DNA from 3 places in the Roseomonas sp. CCTCC AB2023176 genome. Region 2 is predicted to be linked to each of the others. Evidence: predicted binding sites of a transcription regulator. Region 2 holds the regulator's gene; each other region holds the start of a gene.

Region 1 (4,177 bases), 330 kb from region 2:
CGGGGGTTGAGCGAGACCGCGCCGACATGCAGGCCGCCGATGCCGGAGACGTGCCGCCCCGGCGGCAGGACGCGCTGGAAGCGGCCGTCGCGGAAGAGCAGGCCGGCCTGCCATTGCCAGACCGTGACGCGGCTGGCCTGGCGCCGACGCCAGGCCAGCAGCGGCGACGACGACGGTGGCGAGCACGAGGGCGAGGACAATCAGGCCCGGGCCGAAGACGCCCATACCGAAAACGGGGATCTGGTCGCGGGTCACGGTCGTCCTCCGGGCCTGGCGGGTCCGACGCTCCCTCCGGCGCCGCGGCCCCCGCGCGGGGGCGCGAAGCCCGCAGGGCGTGGGAGCGGCTGCCCCTTTCGGGGCTGGCGCCGGAGGTCGCTGTCGGGATTCGAACCCGGGCCCTGTCGGGCGGACCATGGAGGCCGCGCGTGCGTCCCGCGGACGGCGGCCCTACGGGACGCCCGCGGCCTGCGTGCGGCCGGTCTCATGAGGACGGCGCGGCGGCGATCCCGTCAAGCGGGCGGCCGGCGGCGGCTTCCGGAAACGACGAAGGGCCGCGCTCCCGCACGGCCCTTCCTCACGTCGCGACGGCGCGGATCACTCCGCGGCCGCGGCTTCCTCGGCGTCGGGCGAGGTCATCATGGCGTTCTGCACCACGCCGGCCTGGGCGCGGATCTTCGCCTCGATGGCGTCGGCGATCGCCGGGTTGTCGCGGAGGAAGCCCTTTACGTTCTCCCGCCCCTGCCCGATGCGCTGGCTGTCATAGGAGAACCAGGCGCCGGATTTCTCGACCACGCCGGCCTTCACGCCGAGGTCCAGCAGCTCGCCGACCTTCGACACGCCTTCGCCGTACATGATGTCGAACTCGACCTGCCGGAACGGCGGGGCCATCTTGTTCTTCACCACCTTCACGCGGGTCTGGTTGCCCGTGACCTCCTCCCGGTCCTTGATCGAGCCGATGCGGCGGATCTCCAGGCGGATCGAGGCGTAGAACTTCAGCGCGTTGCCGCCCGTCGTCGTCTCGGGGTTGCCGAACATGACGCCGATCTTCAACCGGATCTGGTTGAGGAAGATCATCATGGTGTTCGAGCGGGAGATGGAGCCCGTGAGCTTGCGCAGCGCCTGGGACATCAGACGGGCGTGCAGGCCGACATGGCTGTCGCCCATCTCACCCTCCAACTCCGCGCGCGGCACGAGAGCGGCGACGGAGTCGATCACCAGCACGTCGATGGCGCCGGAGCGGACGAGGGTGTCCGCGATCTCCAGCGCCTGCTCGCCGGCATCGGGCTGGGAGATCAGGAGGTTGTCCACGTCCACGCCGAGCTTGCGCGCGTATGTCGGGTCGAGCGCGTGCTCCGCGTCGATGAAGGCGCAGGTGCCTCCCTTCTTCTGGGCCTCGGCGATGGCCTGCAGCGCGAGCGTCGTCTTGCCCGACGATTCCGGCCCGTAGATCTCGATGACGCGGCCCTTCGGCAGGCCGCCGATACCGAGCGCGAGGTCGAGGCCGAGGGAGCCGGTGGAGATGACCTCCACGTCCTCGTTCATCTGCTTGCCGCCCATGCGCATGATCGAGCCCTTGCCGAAGGACCTCTCGATCTGGCTGAGGGCGGCTTCGAGAGCCTTGTTCTTTTCCATCGGGGCAGGGACCTTCTTGCCGAGTTCGGTGGCGGCGGCCGGTGCAACCGGCGGTCGTGGAAATGGGACGATCATGCCCGCTCCTCACGATCCTGTGAAGCCGTCTGCAACCCCCGATTCAAGGCCCGAAACAGACGGCTCGACGAGGGTCGGAACGGCAATGTTCATATTGTGTTCACGGCCTGCGAAGCAAGCGAAAACGCCCTGAAACGTCTCAGCCCGGACCTGAAATCGCGGCGAGAAGCTCGGCGGTCCGGTAGGGCTTCGCGAGAAAGGCGATGCCCTCCGCCGGCAGGTCCGCGCCGAGGGTCGCGGGGGCATAGCCGCTGGAGAGGATGACCCGCAGGCCGGGGCAGATGCCCCGCGCGGCACGGGCGAGCGAGAGGCCGTCCAGGCCGGGGAGCGTGACGTCGGACAGGAGAAGGTCGGGGACGAGGCCGCCGGCGAGGAGGTCCAGCGCGTCCTCCGCGTCGGCGGCGTCGGTGACGTCGTGGCCGGCCGCGGCGAGCGAGGCGGCGGAGAGGCGGCGGAGGAGCGGTTCGTCCTCGACGAGGAGGATCCGGAGCGAAGCGGGTACGGGGTTCGTCGCGACAAGTGCGGGCGGTTCCTCGCCCTCGTGCCGCGGGAGGTGGATGCGAAAGCACGCCCCCGGCCCGCCCGTCGGGTCGATTTGGAGCACGCCGCCGGACTGGCGGACGATGCCGTGCACGGTGGCGAGGCCGAGGCCCGTCCCGCCGGCGCCGGCCTTCGTGGAGAAGAAGGGCTCGACGACCCGCGCGAGGTCGGCGGGGGCGATCCCGGGGCCGGTGTCGGAGACAGTGAGGATGGTCCAGCGACCGGGCGGAAGCGGATCGGGCGTGCCCGGTTCCTCCCGCAGCGCGACCTTGTGGCCGGTGCGGATGGTGACGGTGCCGCGGCCGGCCATGGCGTCGCGTGCGTTCACGGCGAGGTTCAGCAGGACCTGGTCGAACTGGACCGGGTCCACGCGGATGCGCCGTCCGGGCGCGCCGGGGCTCAGGTCGAGCGCGATCCCCGGGCCCAGCATGCTGCGCAGGAGGCTGACCGTGCCGGAGACCGCGGGGTCCAGCTCGATCACCTTCGGCGCCAGCACCTGGCGCCGGGCCACCGCGAGGAGCCGGGCGGCAAGGGCCGCCCCGCGCGCTGCGGCATCCTGCGCCGGGGCGAGGGCCGGGGCGGCGCCGGGTGCGACGCGGCGCGCTGCATCGAGCGCGCCGAGGATGATGCCCAGCAGGTTGTTCACGTCGTGCGCGACGCCGCCGGCGAGCTGGCCGAGACCACGGAGCCGTTCCGCCTCCTCGTCGCGATCTGGCGCGGGCGGCTGGAGGAAGGCGACGCGGTCGCCCGCCGGCAGGCCGGCGAGGCTCAGCCGGAACGCCGCGGCCGCGGCGGGGTGAGCGAGCAGCACGTCGGCCCCCGAGCGGAGGCCGGCCAGGCATTCGAACACGTCCGGTGCCGGCGCGGCGAGGAGGGAGAGGAAGCGAGCGCCGGGACGGGGCCGGGCATGCGGCGCCACCGCATCCAGCAGCGCGGCGTTCGCGAGCCGGATGGCGCCATCGCCGCCGAGAAGCGCGGCCGCCACGGGAAGGGCGTTCAGCAGCGCCGCGGCATCGTCGGTCCCCCCCCGCGCGCGGCGGCGGAGGAGGGCGGGGCGGGGCGGCGGATCCACGCGGCGCAGCATAGCGGTCCAGGTCGGCGCGCGCACGGCTGGCGTCAGGGTGAGCCGGCCGGGCGACGGCGCCAGACGAAGGCGATGATCTCGGCCACGGCCTGGTAGTGGTCAGGCGGGATCTCCGTCCCGAGTTCCAGGCGGAACAGGGCGCGCGCGAGAGGCGGGTTGGACACCAGCGGAACGCCGGCGTCCCGCGCGGCTTCACGAATGCGGCCGGCGACTTCGTCCGCGCCCTTCGCGACGATGCGCGGCGCGGCGGCGGCCCCGTCCTCGTAGGCGAGGGCGACGGCGTAGTGGGTCGGGTTGGTGATGACCACCGCAGCGCGGGGCACGGCCGCCATCATCCGGGACTTCGCGCGGGAACGACGGAGCGCGGCGAGACGGCCCTTGAGCTGCGGATCGCCGTCGGTGTCTCGCAGTTCCTCCTTCATCTCCTGCCGGCTCATGCGCAGCTGCCGGAGGTGGCGGAAGCGGACCCAGAGCAGGTCGAGCGCGGCGATGCCGGCGAAGGCGGCGAGGGTCGCCGCGAGGAGGGCCGAGGCACGATCGCCGACGAAGCGGAGCAGCCCCGCCGCGTCGAGCTGCGCCACGGTCGAGAGGCGTTCGGTGCCGGACAGGACGGGCCAGACCGCCGCCCCGACCGCGGCGATCTTGAGGAGGGTCTTGAGGAACTCCAACAGGCCGTCCGGGCCGAAGAGGCGCTTCAGGCCGGCGGCGGGCGAAAGCCGAGAGAGGCGGGGCATCAGGCCTTTGGACGAGATCAGGCCGCGGGTCTGGGCGAGCGTTGCGGCGGCGAAGCCGAGCGCGGCCGCGGCCGCGACGGCGAGCCCCAGGGCGAGCCCGGGGCGAGGGCCG
Region 2 (4,177 bases):
CGGTCGGCGCGGGCCTGCGGGTCATCGGCGAGGCTCCCGCCGGCCATCCTTTCGCCGGGACGATCGGCCCCGGCGAGGCCGTCCGCATCTTCACCGGCGGCTTCGTCCCGGACGGCGCCGACGCCATCCTGCTGCAGGAAGACGCGCGGGCGACGGAGGGGCTTGTCGAGCCGACCGAGGCTCCCCGTGCCGGGCGCCACATCCGTCGGGCCGGGCTCGACTTCCGCGCCGGCCAGGTTTTGCTCTCCGCCGGGCGCCGCCTGACGCCACGAGACATCGGCCTCGCCGCCGCCGCGAACCATCCCTGGCTGGCGGTGCACCGGCGGCCGCGGGTCGCGATCCTCGCGACGGGCGACGAGATCGCCCTGCCCGGCGACCCCATCCCGGACGGCGGGATCGTGTCCTCCAACGCGCATGCCCTGGCGGCCCTCGCGCGCGCCGTAGGCGCCGATCCGGTGGTACTTCCGATCGCGCCCGACGACACCGGCGCCATCGCCGCGGCGGCCGAGGCCTCATCCCGCTGCGACCTCCTCGTCACGACGGGCGGGGCGAGCGTCGGCGACCACGACCTCGTCCAGTCCGCGCTGGGGCCGGGCGGCCTCACGCTCGACTTCTGGAAGATCGCGATGCGGCCGGGCAAGCCGCTGATCTGGGGCCGGCTGCGGGAAACGCCGATGCTCGGCCTGCCGGGCAATCCTGTCTCGGCCCTGGTCTGTTCCATCCTGTTCCTCGTGCCCGCGCTGCGCCGGCTCGGCGGCCTGCCGGCGGGACCGGTCCCGACCCGCGCCGCGATCCTCGGCGCGCCTCTGCCGCCCAATGATCGCCGCCAGGATTACTTGCGCGCGCAAGTCGAATCGGGGCCGGGCGGAGTTCCCGTGGCGACCGCCTTTCCGGTGCAGGACAGTTCCATGCTCTCCACCCTCGCGCGCGCAGACGCCTTGATCCTGCGGGAACCGCTCGCGCCGGCCGCCGAGGCCGGCTCGTCCGTCGAGATCATCGAATTCGCAGCGCTCGGCCTGTGAAAATCACGGAACGGCATTGACCGGCGCGAAAGAACTTTTCTAGAACTTCCGCGAGGGTTGCCCGTTTGTTCAGGCGTGACCCGATTGCCCGAAAGGGCGGAGGAAGGACGCCGAACGATGTTGACCCGCAAGCAGCACGAACTCCTGGTCTTCATCGACAAGCACCTGCGTGACACCGGCTTCTCCCCCTCCTTCGAAGAAATGAAGGAGGCGCTGAGCCTCAAGTCGAAGTCCGGCATCCACCGCCTGATCACGGCGCTGGAAGAGCGGGGCTTCCTCAGGCGCCGCGCCCACCGCGCCCGGGCGCTGGAGGTCATGCGGATGCCGGACACCGCGACGCCCCGGACGGCCGCCGCCCCCGCCGCAGCCCCGTCCTTCGCGCCCAATGTGATCCGCGGCAACTTCGCGACGAATCTTCAGGGGGCCGTCCGCACCGCGAACGATGCTGCCGCCGTCCAGCTCCCCCTCTACGGGCGGATCGCCGCGGGCCTGCCGATCGAGGCGCTGCGGGACAGCGGCGACACGATCCAGGTCCCGACCGCCCTCCTCGGCAACGGGGAACACTACGCCCTCGAGGTCGCGGGTGACTCCATGGAGGGCATTGGCATCCTCGACGGCGATACCGTCATCATTCGCCGGGGCGACACGGCCGACAACGGCGCGGTGGTGGTCGCACTGGTCGATGAATCAGAGGTCACGCTGAAGCGGCTGCGGCGCCGAGGGAACTCCATCGCGCTGGAGGCTGCCAACCCGCGCTACGAGACGCGCATCTTCGGCCCGGACCGGGTGAAGGTCCAGGGCCGCCTCGTCGGGCTTGTACGCCGCTACAACTAAAGCGTGTAAACCTTTGATTCGCCATCAGTTCAGGCTGCCTCCGCCCGCAGCACCACGCGGCCCGTCACCCTGCCGGCGCGCAGTCGCTGCAGGACTGCGTCGGCCTGCGGCATGGGCGCCGTCTCGACCGGCAGCGGCGCGAGGCTGCCCGACTGGGCCAGCGCGATGACGTCCCGCAGGTCCTGCGGCGTACCGACGTAGGAGCCCTGCACCGTCAGCGCCCGCATCGCCATGATCGGCAGTGGCAGGGTCATCTCGCCGCCGAACAGCCCGACCTGGACGAGCCGCGCACCCTTGCCCATCGCGTCGAAGGCCGACCGGGCCGTCGCGCTCCCGTTCACCAGATCCACGATCGCCATGGCCGGGCCGCCGCAGGCCGGGTGATCGCGCCGGCCACGTCGCCCTCGGCCAGCACCATGTCGGTCGCGCCGGCGGCCCTGGCGGCCTCGAGTTTCTCCGCCGAGACGTCCACCGACACGATCCGGCGATGCCCCATCGCCCTCAGCATATGGATCGCGTTCAGCCCCAGCCCGCCGGCCCCGATGAGCACGACCGGCTCCCCCGGGTCGAGGGGGCCGAGCTTCCGGATGGCCGAATAGACGGTGATCCCGGAACAGGCATAGGTCGCCGCGACCTCCGGCGCGACGCCCTCGAAGGGGATGAGGTAGCGGGGGTGCGGCACCACGACGTGGGTCGCGTAGCCGCCCTGCCGGTAGATGCCGATGGACTGGGCGCGGACGGCGCACATGTTGTCCTCGCCCGCCGTGCAGCGGGCGCAGGTGCCGCAGCCCAGCCAGGGATAGACCACGCGGTGGTCGCCCTTCGCGACGCCCGCGGCGTCAGGCCCCCAGGCGAGGACCCTCCCGACGGCCTCGTGCCCCATCGCGAGCGGCAGGACGACCCCACGGTCCTTCAGTGACAGCGTGCCGCGCGAGCCGAGGTCGTAGCCTCCCTCCCAGATATGCAGGTCGGAGTGGCAGACGCCGCAATGTGTCACCTCCAGCAGGACTTCCGTACCGGTCGGGTCCGGCGTCGGCCAGTCCAACTGCTGCAGCGGCTTGCCGGATTCCACCACGGCCCAGGCGCGCATCGTCCCCTCCCTCCTGTGTCCGGGCGGAAGCGCAGCCCGCCGGGCCGCTGGGGTCAAGCCGGCCGAACCCCACGGCGCGCCACGCGTTCATCCCCGCAACACCACGGGGTCACGGCCATGAGCGAATACCTGAACCGCATGAACCACGCCGCCCAACCCGCCGGCGCCTCGCCGCTGGAAGGCCTGCTCGGCGGGTTGATGGGCGGGAACCACGGCGTCGGCGGCCTCGGCAGCCTCGTCGAGCGCCTTCGCGGCGCCGGGCTGAACGATGAGGTCGAATCCTGGGTCGGCACCGGCGAGAACCGCCCGGTGGATCCCAACCGGCTGGAGCAGGCCATCGGCTCCGACCAGGTCCAGCAATTCTCGATGAGCCACGGCATTCCCAAGACCACGCTGCTCGGCATCCTCGCGATGCTCCTGCCCCGGCTGATCGACCGCATGACGCCGGGTGGCCATGTCCCGAGCCGCGACGCCGACGTACCCGGCGGTGGCCTCGGCGGGGTGCTCGGCAGCATCCTCGGCGGCGGCCTGGGCGGGCTCCTTGGGGGCGGCGCCGCCGGAGCAGGTGCCGGACCCATGGGTGGAAGTCAGCCGACGGGCGCCGACCCCATGCCGAGTTCCGGCGGCGGGCTGGGCGGGCTTCTGGGCGGCCTCTTAGGGGGTAGCGCCGGGGGCGCGTCGGGCGGTCAGGCCGCGAACGAGCATGACATCAGCAACGCCTGGCGCAACCTGACGGGCGGTCGCTGACGGGGGATCGGGCTGGGCACGGCGGCTCCTTGCCGCGCGCCCGGCCGCCCGCGACCCTGGCTTGAGCAGCACTGCCGCGCTTCGCGCGGCGCCGTCGCACCGCGGCATCCAGCCCTTGCTGGATGGCGCTCACTTGAGCGCCGTCTGGCCGCTTGGCGGCCCGCGCCCCCAGAACGCGGTTGATCGCCCCCGGGCCCGACGCGGCCGTCGAATCGCGCCGGTCGTCAGCGCGTCGTCGCCGGTGTGGTCGGCCGCGCGGCGATCAGGACGCGCCGGATATCCTGCTCCGCCTGTCCCAGGGCCTTCACGGCGGCCACGCGCCTCTCCCGGCCCTCCTGCGCGATACGCAGGCTGTCCTCGATCGTTGCGACGAGTGCGGCATTCGCCTTCTGCACCGCCTCCACGTCTACCACGCCGCGCTCCAGCTCCGTCCGCGCCTCGACATTGGCGCGCCGGAGGCCTTCCGCGTTGGCGGTCAGCAATT
Region 3 (4,177 bases), 1.9 Mb from region 2:
GCGCAGGACGAGGACGGGCTTGCCGAGGGCCGGGGCTTCCTCCTGGATGCCGCCGGAATCCGTCACGATCACCGCGGCCCGGCGCAGGAGCCAGACCATGTCGAGGTATTCGACGGGGTCGATCAGGTGGACGTTCGGCTGACCGGAGAGGCGTTCCCGAACGATGCCCTGGACCTGCGGGTTGAGGTGCACGGGATAGAGCACGTCCACGTCGCCGCGCGCCGCGATCCGGGCGAGGCCTGTGCAGATGCGTGCGAAGCCCTCGCCGAAGCTTTCCCGGCGGTGGCCGGTGACGAGGACAAGGCGGCGGCCGGGGTGGAGGAAGGCGTAGCGCGCGGCCAGGCCGGCTTCGAGCGCCGCATCGGCGTCGAGGCGCGCGGCCGTGTGCAGCAGCGCGTCGATGCCGGTGTTGCCGGTGACGAGCACCCGCCCGCTGCCGTATTCGCCTGCGAGGTTGGCGGCCGCAGCCTTGGTCGGCGCGAAGCGCAGCGCCGCGAAGGCGTCCACGGCCACGCGGTTGAGTTCCTCCGGCCAGGGGCGGTCGAGGTCGGAGGAGCGCAGGCCGGCCTCGACGTGGCCGACGGGGATGCGGGCGTAGAAGGCGGCGAGGCCGGCCGCGAGCGCCGTCGTCGTGTCTCCGTGCACGAGGACGAGGTCGGGGCGTTCCCGAAGCAGCAGGTCGGTCATGCCGGCCAGCACGCGGCCCGTCAGCGAGGCGAGCGTCTGCGCGGACTGCATCACGTCGAGGTCGTGGTCCGGCGCGCCCATCCCGAAGGTGGCGAGAACGCCGTCGAGCATGCTGCGGTGCTGGCCCGTCGCCACCGCGACGGGATGCAGGCCGGGCCTCGCGCGGAGCTCGCGCAGGACAGGCATCATCTTGATCGCTTCCGGGCGGGTCCCGAACACGACCATGATGCGGGCCGGGGTGCCGTCGGCCCCGTCCGCCTCGGCATTGGCAAGCATTCGGGGGCCCTGGTCTACGCTGCGGCAATGATAACGAAATCGTGATCATTCCGGAAGACGGGTGCCGAGGACGAGTCTGCTCGCGATCGTTGTTCCGTTAATGTTCTTGACTTCACCCGGAGTGGCTGCCCAGATAAGCGTGAACGGAACGCGAACAGGTCAGGAGGGCCGATGCCCGACGGCAGCCTTGGCAATCCCGGATACCGCAATGGCTTCCGCCACGCGGAGACCGGCGACGCCGTCCCCGGCCTGCGCCGCGGCCGGGGTGCGGTGTCCAACCCGCCGAACCGTTTTGTCCGAAGCGCGCGCAACCCGTTCGACGACGGCTGGGGCACGCTGGAGCAGGCCTTCGCCGAACTCCCGCCGCTGGCCACCGAACTGACGCCAGACAAGGCGAAGACGGCGCTGACCTGGAATGACAGCCCGGACGTCGGCTTCGACCGCTCGGTCAACCCGTATCGCGGCTGCGAGCACGGCTGCATCTACTGCTACGCGCGGCCGAGCCACGCCTATATCGGGCTCTCGCCCGGCCTCGACTTCGAGACGCGCCTTCAGTTCAAGCCGGACGTCGCCGCGCTGCTCGAGAAGGACCTTTCGAAAAAGGGCTACGTCGCGCGGCCCATCGCGCTGGGATCGAATACCGATCCCTACCAGCCGGTCGAGCGCACGCTGAGCCTGACGCGGGCGGTGCTGGAGGTGCTGGACCGCCACGACCACCCCGTGACCATCGTCACGAAATCGGCGGGCGTGACGCGGGACCTCGACATCCTCTCGCGCATGGCGGAGCGGAACCTCGTCCAGGTCTGCCTGTCCGTGACGACGTTGGACCCGCGGCTTGCCCGGATGATGGAGCCGCGCGCGGCCGCGCCGTTGCGGCGCCTAGCGGCCATCCAGGAACTGTCGCGTGCCGGCATTCCGACGGGCGTCATGGCTGCGCCGATGATTCCCGGCATCAACGACGCGGAGATGGAGCGCATCCTGGAAGCCGGGCACGCGCACGGCGCCCGTGCCGCCGGCTACGTGCTGCTGCGCCTGCCGCTGGAGATTCGGCGGATGTTCGAGGAATGGCTGGCCACCCACATGCCGGACCGCGCGGCGCGCGTGCTGGCGCTGGTGCGGGAGACGCGGGGGGGCAAGCTGAACGACATGCAGTTCGGCACGCGTTTTACCGGCACGGGCCCTTACGCCGACATGCTGTCCAAGCGCTTCGGCGCGGCCATGCGCCGCCTGGGCCTGGACGACGCGGAGGTGAGCGAACGCGGGAAACTTGACTGCTCCCGGTTCCGTGCGCCGTCGGCGGGGGAGGAGCGGCAGTTGGCGTTGCTCTAGGTGGCCCCGGAGGAAGGCGCTTCCTCCCTCCAAGGCCGCCCGGAGGTGCCGCCTACTGCCCCACCCGCACGAAGCGCAGCGGGAAGTAGTTGTCGGCCATCTGCTGCAGCGTGATGGTGTTGCGCGCCGCCCAGACGACGGTCTGCTGGTGCAGCGGGATGTGGCCGACCTCGTCGGCGTGGATGCGCATCGCCTGGTTGATCATCTCCTGGCGGCGCGCGGGGGTCGTCTCGACCGCGATCGCGTCGGTGAGGCGATCGAACTCCGCGTTGCTCCACCCGCCGGAGTTGAACACGCCGCGCTGCCGCGACGGGTCGCGGGAGGCCATGATGTTGTACAGCGTGTTGTGCGCATCATAGGTCGCGGGCGTCCAGCCCAGCAGGTAGAAGCTGGTGTTGTAGCGGGGCGCCAGGATCTCGGCGAAGTAGCGGGCGCGGGTCTGGGCGTTGAGCTGCACGCGGATGCCGATTCGTGCCAGCATCGGGACGATCGCGGTGCAGATCGCCTCGTCGTTCACGTAGCGGTCGTTCGGGCAGTCCATCGTGACGCCGAAGCCGTTCGGATAGCCGGCCTCTGCCAGCAGGCGCCGCGCCGCCTCGATGTCCGGGCGCGGGATCCGGTCCTCCGCCTCCACGAAGCCGTTCACGCCGGGGCCGATCATCAGGTTGGTGGAGCGCGACTGGTTCCGCATGATGCGCGTGCGGATCGCCTCGCGGTCGATCACCATGTTCATCGCGCGGCGCACGCGGACGTCGCGGAAGGGGTTACGGCCCCGGACGTCGGACTTCAGCAGCTCGTCCCGCGCCTGGTCCATGCCGAGGAAGATCGTGCGCAGTTCCGCCTGCTGGTGGATGCGGATGTTCGGCGCGCGGGAGAGACGGTCCGTGTCCTGCGGCGGCACGGTGTAGATCATGTCGATCTCGCCGGAGAGCAGCGCGGCGACCCGCGTGCCGTCGTTGGCGATTACGTTGAACTGGACTTCCTGCAGGTTGTGCTCGGCACGGTCCCACCAGTTGGGGTTCGGGCGCAGCACGGTGCGGCGGTCGGGCTCCCGCGACACCAGGACGAAGGGCCCGGTGCCCATCGCGTTGCGGGTCGCGAAGTTTTCCTGGCCGGAGGTCAGGTCCATGCTGCGCGTGGCGTTGTTCGCCTCGGCCCAGCGGCGGGACATCATCGTCCAGGTCGTGATCTCCTCGAGGAAGATCGGATTGGGCTGGCTGGTCTCGAACTCGACGGTGAAGTCGTCGATCTTGCGGATCTCCTTCACCGAGGCGAGGACGGCGGTGAGGTTCGACCCCTGCGCCCGGACGCGCTCGGCCGAGAAGACAACGTCGTCCGCCGTGAAGGGCGTGCCGTCGGAGAAGCGGACGTTGCGGCGCAGGTTGAAGCGCCAGACGGTGGGGGAGGTCTGCTGCCAGGACTCGGCCAGCGCGGGTTCCACCTTCAGTTCCCGGTTCCGGCGGACGAGCGGCTCGTAGATGTTCGCGGTGAAGGTGAGGAGGAAGGTCTCGTTCCGCGCGTAGGGGTCCATCGAATTGACGTCGCCGTCATTGGCCCAACGGAAGGTCTGCGCCGAGGCCATGCCGGCGGTCCCGCAGAGGGCCAGCGCCGCGGCGCCTGCCAGAAGAAGCCGTCGCATTCGCGTCTCCGGATGCCTAGTTTCGCGACAGGCTAGACCGGAACGGCGGGGGCCGGGAACTACGGGGCCGAAGGAATCTTCGGATGCCCGATGCCCTTCGGGCCGCTCGTCATGCGTCCGGCGTCGGGCGTCGGGCGTCCGGGGGCAGGGGCGCGGTGGCGCGGACAGACCCTCCAAACGAAAACGGGCGCCCGGAGGCGCCCGTCACCGGCCCCGGAGGGGCGCTCTTCAGGCCGCGCGCAGCAC

The links. Region 2 encodes LexA, which represses DNA repair genes until DNA is damaged. Its sites were predicted from a motif close to TGTTCTANNTANGTTC; they were not measured.
Region 1: recA (recombinase RecA) is a predicted target of LexA. The motif match lies at 1,794-1,809, and genes of this name have one in related genera.
Region 3: ACE7GA_RS04040 (PA0069 family radical SAM protein) is a predicted target of LexA. The motif match lies at 1,054-1,069, and genes of this name have one in related genera.

What each region holds. Positions count from the first base shown of each region.
Region 1 covers NZ_CP170086.1:4,510,094-4,514,270, forward strand. The annotation lists gene ACE7GA_RS22595 (SPFH domain-containing protein) at 1-200, opposite strand, end outside; gene recA (recombinase RecA) at 595-1,632, opposite strand; gene ACE7GA_RS22605 (ATP-binding protein) at 1,847-3,355, opposite strand; gene ACE7GA_RS22610 (flagellar biosynthesis protein FlhB) at 3,364-4,177, opposite strand, start outside.
Region 2 covers NZ_CP170086.1:4,181,129-4,185,305, reverse strand. The annotation lists gene glp (gephyrin-like molybdotransferase Glp) at 1-1,022, shown strand, start outside; gene lexA (transcriptional repressor LexA) at 1,140-1,856, shown strand; gene ACE7GA_RS20930 (zinc-binding dehydrogenase) at 1,886-2,215, opposite strand; gene ACE7GA_RS20925 (alcohol dehydrogenase catalytic domain-containing protein) at 2,194-2,946, opposite strand; gene ACE7GA_RS20920 (YidB family protein) at 3,064-3,693, shown strand; gene ACE7GA_RS20915 (toxic anion resistance protein) at 3,918-4,177, opposite strand, start outside.
Region 3 covers NZ_CP170086.1:804,889-809,065, reverse strand. The annotation lists gene wecB (non-hydrolyzing UDP-N-acetylglucosamine 2-epimerase) at 1-963, opposite strand, end outside; gene ACE7GA_RS04040 (PA0069 family radical SAM protein) at 1,135-2,292, shown strand; gene ACE7GA_RS04035 (ABC transporter substrate-binding protein) at 2,345-3,931, opposite strand; gene ACE7GA_RS04030 (F0F1 ATP synthase subunit B) at 4,160-4,177, opposite strand, start outside.